2 regions of the Streptomyces sp. NPDC028419 genome follow, and region 1 is predicted to be linked to the other one. Evidence: predicted binding sites of a transcription regulator. Region 1 holds the regulator's gene; the other holds the start of a gene.
What was found. Region 1 encodes HspR, which represses chaperone genes until heat shock. Its sites were predicted from a motif close to TTGAGNNNNNNNNNCTCAA; they were not measured.
Positions count from the first base shown of each region.

Region 1 (4,412 bases):
CACAGCAAGAAGATCCGCAACGTCCTGGCGGCGGGGCCGGAGGGCGTCCGGGTCGCGGTGTGCCAGATGGCGGGGCGTCGCTGGGCGACGCTGGAGGGGCGCGCCAGGATCCTCGACGACGAGGCGTCGGTCGCCGAGGCGGTGGAGCGCTACGCGCAGCGGTACGGACGCGTCCCGTCGCCCAATCCGGACCGGGTCGTCCTGGTGATCACGCTGGAGCGCGCGATGGGCCGCGCCTGAGGGGCGGAGCAGGGGTGTGCCCCTCGGGCGGGCGCGGGCGCCACTGATTTATTCGGGCCAATTCCGGAACGTTTCCGGTTCAAGCACTGGACGTGAGGAGCACAGCGGCGCCATCGTGTTCAGGTTCACGATGGCGCCGCTGTGTGGGGGAAGCGCCTGAGCGATCTGCGACGACGGGGGAATCGCTTCAGGCACTGCGGGGGGTGGCGGTAGTGACATCGGGTTCGAAGAGCTGGTGATCGCGCTGATCAAGGTTGACGAAGACCATTCCGTACCGCACCTCGCAGCGGACGGGCTGCGGCGCGCCGCGCGGGCGGCGCAGGCAGCGGTAGGCACGGACGTCCTCGTCCTCCTCGCGCACGACGACGATCGGCTGGCCGAAGAGGGTGACCATCAACGAATCGCCAGTGTGGGGGATGGCCGTGACGAGATCGATGAACTGCCATCCGGACCGGTACGCGGAGGCCATCTCGCGACGGAAGTCGCGGTCGTCGGGGGTCATGAGGACACCGCCTCGGGGTGAGAGGTCCAACCGGTGTCACCCTCGGAACCTTGCGGTGAGTCGGTCCAGCCCGTGTCGTCCTTCAGAGCCACCGGTGCGTTGGTCCAGCCGGTGTCGAACGATGTTCCTGCCGGCGCCATGGTCCAGCCTGTGTCATAGCTGGCCCTGAGGCTCCCCGCGTCTGTGTCGACGGCGCTGATTGCACCAAAAACCGCAACGGCGGAGAAAACAACGGCAAGCGCCGAGCGAAGCATTCTTTTGTACATGGTCGGCTTCGTCCTCACTTGATGGAATCCTCTCCCCCGCGTGTCCGACGATGGCTCATTCAGGCACGTCACTGCCACAGGGACGATGCATCATGTTCTTGCATGTTCAGGACCCTGGGGGGTGGAGATTTGCCCAGAAGCGGCACAAACGAGACACATCCCCACCCCGTCACGTCTCTGTGCGACGAGGGAGCACGGCTCTACGCGGCAGCGCTCAGCACGGGCCGTATCGCAAGGGGAGAAGTTGAAAATGCCCCCTGCCTGCTTGAATTCGCTCTTCTGCAGCCCGATCCGGACGACGCGAACCAGCTGCGTCCGGTTCCCCCATCCGTCGCATTGGCCCAACGTCTTCATCCGATTGAACGTGAGATCCAGGACCGCAGACGCAGCGCTGTAGATCTCACCGACGCTTTCGAGCCGTTCCTTACCATCAGTGCCCAGAGTCCCGCCAACACCCACGCCATCACCGTGCTGGAGGGATTCGAGCGGATCAACGCGGCCCTGAACCTGGCGACGGCCGAATGTCACACCGAGGTGCTGACGGTCCAGCCCGGCGGCGCCCGGCCCTCGCTCGCCCTGACCCAGGCGCTGGAGCGCGACGCCCCGCTGATCGACCGCGGGGTCAGCATACGGACCCTCTACCAACACACCGCGCGGCACAGCCAGGGCACGCTGGCCTACGTGGACCGGATCTCCGCGGGCAAGGTGGAGATCCGTACGCTCGAAGAACTGATAGAGCGCCTGATCATCTTCGACCGCACCGTGGCCTTCATCCCCGCCAGCGACGACCGGCGGGTGGCGCTGGAGCTGCGGCACCCGGGTCTGGTCGAGTACCTCATCAAGGTCTTCGAGCAGCTCTGGCGGCGCGCTGTGCCCCTGCGCCAGGAAGTGACGTACCGGCACACCCCCGAGGGGATTTCCGGCGTCCAGCGCTCCATCGCGCAGCTCCTCGTCGAGGGGTACGTCGACGAGGCCATCGCCCGGCGGCTCGGCATGAACGTGCGCACCGCCCGCGCGCACATCGCGAAGCTGGCCACCGTCCTGGGCAGCGGGAGCCGTGCGCAGCTCGGCTTCCTCATCGCGCAGTCGGGGATCCTCGACGGACCGGGCGCCCTGCCGGGCGGCGGCGGGCTCACCGCCGAACACGACCCGGACCCGGACCTCGGCCCCGACCACCTGGTGTGAGCACGCGCGGGGGCCCCGCCCCCCGGGTGGGGGGCGGGGCCCCTGACGGTCCCTGCCTGCGTGCGCGGGTCAGTCCAGCGGCCGCTTGGGCCGCCACACGACCAGGGCGTTGCCCGGCTGCGGCGCCTGGTACGGGACCAGGTCGCGCCGGTACGAGGCGTGCACCTGGGCCTCGCGCTGGCGCAGCACCGCCGCCGCACCGTCCACAGCTGTGGACAGCTCGGCGACGCGCTGCTGGAGCGCGGCGACCTGGTTCTCCAGCTCGATGATCCGCTTGATGCCCGCCAGGTTGATGCCCTCGTCCTGGGACAACGCCTGCACCGTGCGGAGCAGCTCGATGTCCCGGGCCGAATAGCGCCGGCCCCGCCCGGCCGTCCGGTCCGGGGAGACCAGGCCGAGGCGGTCGTACTGACGGAGGGTCTGCGGATGCAGGCCCGAGAGCTGGGCGGCCACCGAGATGACGTAGACCGGGGTCTCGTCGGTCAGCTGATAAGGATTGCGTCGGCGGCCGTCCATGTCATGCTCCCTTCGCGGACTCGAACAGGATGGAGCGCGGGTCCTCCGAGGCCGTGGCGTCGCGGAACGACTCCAGCGCCTCGCGGGCCTTGTCCGACAGCTCTGTCGGGACGGCCACTTCGACCGTCACCAGCAGGTCGCCGCGGGTGCCGTCCTTGCGGACCGCGCCCTTGCCACGGGCGCGCATCGTGCGCCCGTTGGGGGTGCCCGGCGGCAGCTTCAGCGTCACCGCGGGGCCGTTCAGCGTCGGCACCTTGATGTCGGCGCCCAGGGTCGCCTCGGCGAAGGTGACGGGGACGGTGACCGTGAGGTTGTCGCCCTTGCGCCCGAACACCGGGTGGCTGTCCACGTGCACGACGACGTACAGGTCGCCGCCGGGACCGCCGCGCTCGCCCGGAGCGCCCTTGCCGCGCAGCCGGATCCGCTGGCCGTCCAAGACGCCCGCCGGGATCCGGACCTGCATGGTGCGCGAGGAGCGGGCCCGGCCGCTGCCCTTGCAGACGTCGCAGGGGGTCTCGGCGATCAGGCCGCGGCCCTTGCAGTCCGCGCACGGGTCGGTCAGCGAGAAGCCGCCACCGCTGCCGCGCGAGACCTGCCCGGTGCCGACGCAGGTCGGGCACACCCGGGGCGTGCCGTTCTTGTCGCCGGTGCCCGAACACGCCTTGCAGGGCGCCTGCGAGGACATCCGCAGCGGCACCGTGGCCCCGTCCACCGCCTCCGTGAAGGAGAGGGTGACCTCGGACTCGATGTCCTGGCCGCGGCGCGGCTGGGTGCGGGTGCCCGCGCCGGGGCCCGCGCCACCGCGGTTGAACAGGCCGCCGAAGACGTCGCCCAGACCGCCGCCGAAGCCGCCGGCGCCCGCTCCGCCCCCGCCCTGGGCGCCTCCGAAGAGGTCGCCCAGGTCGAAGTTGGAGAAACCGCCGCCACCGCCGGGACCGGGGCGGAAGCCACCGTTCCCGAACAGCGCGCGGGCCTCGTCGTACTCCTTGCGCTTCTTGCTGTCACCGAGGACGTCGTGTGCCTCGGAGATCTCCTTGAAGCGCTCCTCGGCCGCCGAGTCACCCTTGTTGGCGTCCGGGTGGAACTCGCGGGCGAGCTTCCGGTACGCCTTCTTGATCTCGGCCTCGGTGGCGTCCTTCGGGACACCGAGGACCTTGTAGTAGTCCTTCTCGACGAAGTCCTTAGTGCTCATCCTCGGTGGCCCTCCTCTCGTGACGTGCTGACATCGAACTTCAGCCCTTGTCGGGCCCGTCCGTGTCCGTGCCCTGTTCGGCCGCGTCCTCGGACTTGGCCGGAGCGGCCGCGCCCGGCTGGGGCTCGGCCACCGCGACGCGCGCGGGACGGATCGTACGCTCGCCGATCCGGTACCCCGGCTGCAGGATCGCCACGCAGGTCGTCTCGGTGACGTCCGGCGCGTACGAGTGCATCAGGGCCTCGTGGATCGTCGGGTCGAAGGGCTCGCCCTCCTTGCCGAACTGCTGCAGGCCCATCTTGGCGGCGGCCGTCTCCAGCGATTCGGCCACCGACTTGAAGCCACCGAGCAGTTCGCCATGCTCCCGCGCCCGACCGATGTCGTCCAGCGTCGGGAGCAGTTCGGTCAGGAGGGACGCGACCGCGATCTCCTTGACCGCGATCCGGTCCCGCTCGACCCGGCGGCGGTAGTTCTGGTACTCCGCCTGGAGCCGCTGGAGGTCCGCGGTGCG
Region 1 covers NZ_JBVHUE010000001.1:484,758-489,169, reverse strand. The annotation lists gene ACZ4UB_RS02360 (pyridoxamine 5'-phosphate oxidase family protein) at 1-240, shown strand, start outside; gene ACZ4UB_RS02355 ((2Fe-2S)-binding protein) at 428-742, opposite strand; gene ACZ4UB_RS02350 (hypothetical protein) at 739-1,026, opposite strand; gene ACZ4UB_RS02345 (helix-turn-helix transcriptional regulator) at 1,111-2,193, shown strand; gene ACZ4UB_RS02340 (heat shock protein transcriptional repressor HspR) at 2,263-2,709, opposite strand; gene dnaJ (molecular chaperone DnaJ) at 2,711-3,901, opposite strand; gene grpE (nucleotide exchange factor GrpE) at 3,942-4,412, opposite strand, start outside.

Region 2 (4,412 bases), on a different contig from region 1:
TTCAGCCCGTCCGGCGTTTGAGGACCCGCCGGAGGCGGCCGGGGGCGAGAGGGTCGGAGGGTCCCGGACACCTCGGACGTTCCCTCGCACGGGGGCGGGTTACCGGCCGTGTCGGCGCGGCCTGCCTCCGGCGGGTCCTCAAACGCCGGACGGGCTGGGTGTGGCTGGGCTGGGCCTGGAGGGTTGGGGCTGGGGAAGGGGGAGTTGGGCCGTCCGGTGGTTGGGGACGTACCGGCGGCGGGGGTGGTGCTAGCACTACCTGGGGACGGGTAGCAGCGTCATCGATCGGGCGGGCCCGGGTCGTGAGACTGGTGGCATGACTTCACGCCGCGCCCTCACCCTGCCGGTCACGGCCCTCGCCGCCCTCACCGCCGGCCTGCTCGTCACCGGCTGCACCCCCGACCTCCTCGCCGGCGGGGACCAGAAGACGACGAAGACCGCGGCCGCCGACGCCACCGTCGCCGAGGCCGTCACCTCGGTGGAGATCAAGAACGCGCGCAGGGGCTCCATCGAGGTGGTCCCCGGCACCGGCCCCGGCGTCGCCGTCCACCGCACGGTCCACTACCGCGGCGACACCGCGCCGCGCCCCGACCAGCGGGTCTCCGCCGGCGCCCTCACCTTCACCGACGACTGCGGCGACGGCACCTCCTGCTACGTCGACTACCGGCTGGAGGTGCCGGCCGCGGCCAAGGTGAAGCTCGGCACGAGCAGCGGCTCCATCAAGGTGACGGGCGTGGCGGAGGCCGAACTGGAGGCGAGCTCCGGCTCCGTACGGGCCGACCGGATCGCCGGGGCGCTCCGCGTCTCGACCTCCTCCGGCGACATCACCGGCAGCGCACTGGGCGGTCCGGGCGCCGAGGTGAGCTCCAGCTCCGGCGACGCCCACCTCGACTTCACGCGGGCGCCCTCCTCGGTGACGGCGCAGGCCAGTTCGGGGAACGTGACCCTGCGCGTGCCCGGCGGCCCCTACCGGGTCGGCGTGAGCACCTCCTCCGGCGACCGCGAGGTGAGCGTCCCGACGGACGGAGCGGCCGCGGCGCGCCTGACCGTGACGACCAGCTCGGGCGACGTGAAGATCACGGCCTAGGCGAGGCAGAACTCGTTGCCCTCGATGTCCTGCATCGTGATGCAGGACTCGTTGACGCCATCGGCGCGCTGCGTCAGCACGTGCTTCGCGCCGAGCGCGGTCAGCCGTGCGCATTCGGCCTCGAGCGTGGCCAGGCGCTCCTCACCCACGAGCCCGACGCCGGCCCGCACATCGAGATGCACCCGGTTCTTGACGACCTTGTCTTCGGGAACTCGCTGGAAGAGCAAGCGCGGGGCCACGCCCGAAGGATCGGTGCACGCGAAGTAGACCGCGTCCTCGGGCGGAAGCGAGCGGAAGCACTCCTCCCACGTGGCGAAGCCCTCCGGGACCGGCGGCATGACGTACCCCAGCACCTCGCACCAGAAGGCGGCGAGGCGCACGGGCTCCGCGCAGTCGAAGGTCACTTGGAACTGCTTGATCGTTGACATCGGCGCACGATAACAGGGGCCCCACCCCGCTCATCTCCCCAGGTCAGCAGAGCCACGGGAGGTTCCCTAGGACAGCCACACCAGCAGCGCGTCGCCATCCGCCGCCGCGGCGCGGAAGAAGGGCAGCAGCTCTTCGTAGCGGGCCACGACGCCCTCCAGGGACGCCCCGCCCTCCCAGGCGTGCACCGGGTAGACGTCGGCCCGGGCCAGGTCGGCCGGGCCGACGCCGCCCACCAGCCGCTCGCTGCCCGTCGCCGCCATGGCCGCGGCGGCGGTCCGCACCTGCCCGGGCGTCAGGCAGCGCGGCGGCCCGTAGCTCCACGCCGCCCCCGCCCCGTCGCCCTCCGCCCCGCTCCAGGGGAGCGCCTCCTCGCCGTGCGCGATGTCGACGGGGAAACCGATGCGCCGGGTCAGGAACCCGAGGGCGTCCCAGGCCGTACCGGCACTGCACCAGCGCTCCCCGCCCGTCCCGCCCACCACGCACGCCTCGACCCAGCCCGGATCGCGCCGGGCGCGCTCCAGCTCGTCGACGGTCAGCCGGACGTAGCTCCCGAGGATGCTCATGCGCGAAGGGTAGGACCCACCACTGACAACGGCCCCGGGTCCGCGGCGGGCCGGGAAGGGCCGGGGGCGTTCGCCCCGGGCGAACGGGGGTTGGGGAACATCGGGCGGCGCACAAGCATTGAGTCGGCATAGCTCAACTTCGCTGCCGGAGGGAAAATCATGGCTTCGACGTCCGTAACGCTCACTCTGCCCGTGCTGCCGCTTGACGACGAGGTCGTGCTGCCGGGGATGGTCGTCCCGCTGGACCTGTCCGACTCGGAGGTGCGCGGTGCCGTCGAAGCGGCCCAGGCAGCCGCCGGGACCGGGAAGCCCCGGGTGTTGCTCGTACCGCGGGTCGACGGGAAGTACGCCGGGACCGGCGTGCTGGGCACGGTCGAGCAGGTGGGACGGCTGTCCGACGGGGATCCAGGGGCCCTGATCCGGGGCCGGGGCCGGGTCCGGATCGGGGCCGGCACCACCGGACCCGGGGCCGCCCTGTGGGTGGAGGGGGAGACCGTCGACGAGCAGGTGCCGGAGCCGCTGCCCGGAGCCGTCGCCGAGCTGGTCAAGGAGTACAAGGCGCTCGCCACCAGCTGGCTCAAGAAGCGCGGCGCCTGGCAGGTCGTCGACCGGGTGCAGCAGATCGAGGGCGTCTCGGCCCTCGCCGACAACTCCGGCTACTCGCCGTTCCTGACCCTGGACCAGAAGCTCCAGCTGCTGGAGACGGCCGACGCCGTCGCCCGCCTGCGGCTGGCCGTCACGATGCTCAGCGACCACCTCGCCGAGCAGGACGTGGCCGAGTCCATCGCCAAGGACGTGCAGGAAGGCGTCGACAAGCAGCAGCGCGAGTTCCTGCTGCGCCGTCAGCTCGATGCCGTGCGCAAGGAACTGCGCGAGCTGAACGGCGAGAAGGAGGGGGAGGAGTCCGACGACTACCGCGTCCGCGTCGAGGAGGCGGACCTGCCCGAGAACGTCCGCGCGGCGGCCCTCAAGGAGGTCGAGAAGCTGGAGCGGGCGAGCGACCAGTCGCCCGAGGGCTCCTGGATCCGCACCTGGCTGGACACCGTGCTGGAACTGCCCTGGAACGAGCGGACCGAGGACGCGTACGACATCCAGGGCGCCCGCGCGATCCTCGACGCCGAGCACGCCGGGCTGAGCGACGTGAAGGACCGCATCACGGAGTACCTGGCCGTGCGCAAGCGCCGCTCCGAGCGCGGGATGGGCGTCGTCGGCGGCCGTCGCGGCGGGGCCGTGCTGGCCCTGGTCGGGCCGCCCGGGGTCGGCAAGACCTCGCTCGGCGAGTCCGTGGCGCACGCCATGGGGCGCAAGTTCGTCCGGGTCGCGCTGGGCGGCGTACGGGACGAGGCCGAGGTCCGCGGACACCGGCGGACGTACGTCGGCGCGCTGCCCGGCCGGATCGTGCGGGCCATCAAGGAGGCCGGGTCGATGAACCCGGTGGTGCTCCTGGACGAGATCGACAAGGTGGGCTCCGACTACCGGGGCGACCCGGCGGCGGCGCTGCTGGAGGTCTTGGACCCGGCCCAGAACCACACCTTCCGGGACCACTACCTGGAGGTCGAACTGGACCTCAGCGACGTGGTGTTCCTGGCCACCGCCAATGTGCTGGAGGCGATCCCGGAGGCGCTGGCGGACCGCATGGAGCTGGTCCGGCTGGACGGTTACACCGAGGACGAGAAGGTCGTCATCGCCCGGGACCACCTGCTGCCCCGGCAGCTGGAGCGGGCCGGACTGGCGGACGAGGAGGTCACCCTCGGCGAGGACGCGCTGCGCAAGCTGGCGGGCGAGTACACCCGGGAAGCGGGCGTGCGCACACTGGAGCGGTCCATCGCGCGGCTGCTGCGCAAGGTGGCCTCCCAGCACGAACTGGGCGAGCGCGAACTCCCCTTCCGGATCGGCGCGGAGGATCTGCGGGGCCTGATCGGGCGACCGCACCACGTGCCCGAGGCGGGCCAGGACCCGGCCGAGCGGCGCACCGCCGTGCCCGGCGTGGCCACCGGCCTCGCCGTGACCGGTGCGGGCGGCGACGTGCTCTTCGTGGAGGCCTCGCTGGCCGACCCGGAGACCGGGGCCGCGGGGCTCACCCTGACCGGCCAGCTCGGTGACGTGATGAAGGAGTCGGCGCAGATCGCGCTCAGCTTCCTGCGCTCGCACGGCGCGGAGCTGGAGCTCCCGGTCGCCGACCTCAAGGACCGGGGCGTGCACATCCACTTCCCGGCGGGCGCGGTCCCCAAGGACGGCCCGAGCGCGGGCATCACGATGACCACGGCACTGGCCTCGCTGCTGTCGGGCCGCCAGGTGCGCACGGACGTGGCGATGACCGGTGAGGTGTCGCT
Region 2 covers NZ_JBVHUE010000017.1:50,232-54,643, forward strand. The annotation lists gene ACZ4UB_RS20635 (DUF4097 family beta strand repeat-containing protein) at 317-1,087, shown strand; gene ACZ4UB_RS20640 (VOC family protein) at 1,084-1,515, opposite strand; gene ACZ4UB_RS20645 (DUF1877 family protein) at 1,582-2,079, opposite strand; gene lon (endopeptidase La) at 2,239-4,412, shown strand, end outside.
Region 2: lon (endopeptidase La) is a predicted target of HspR. The motif match lies at 2,198-2,216, and genes of this name have one in related genera.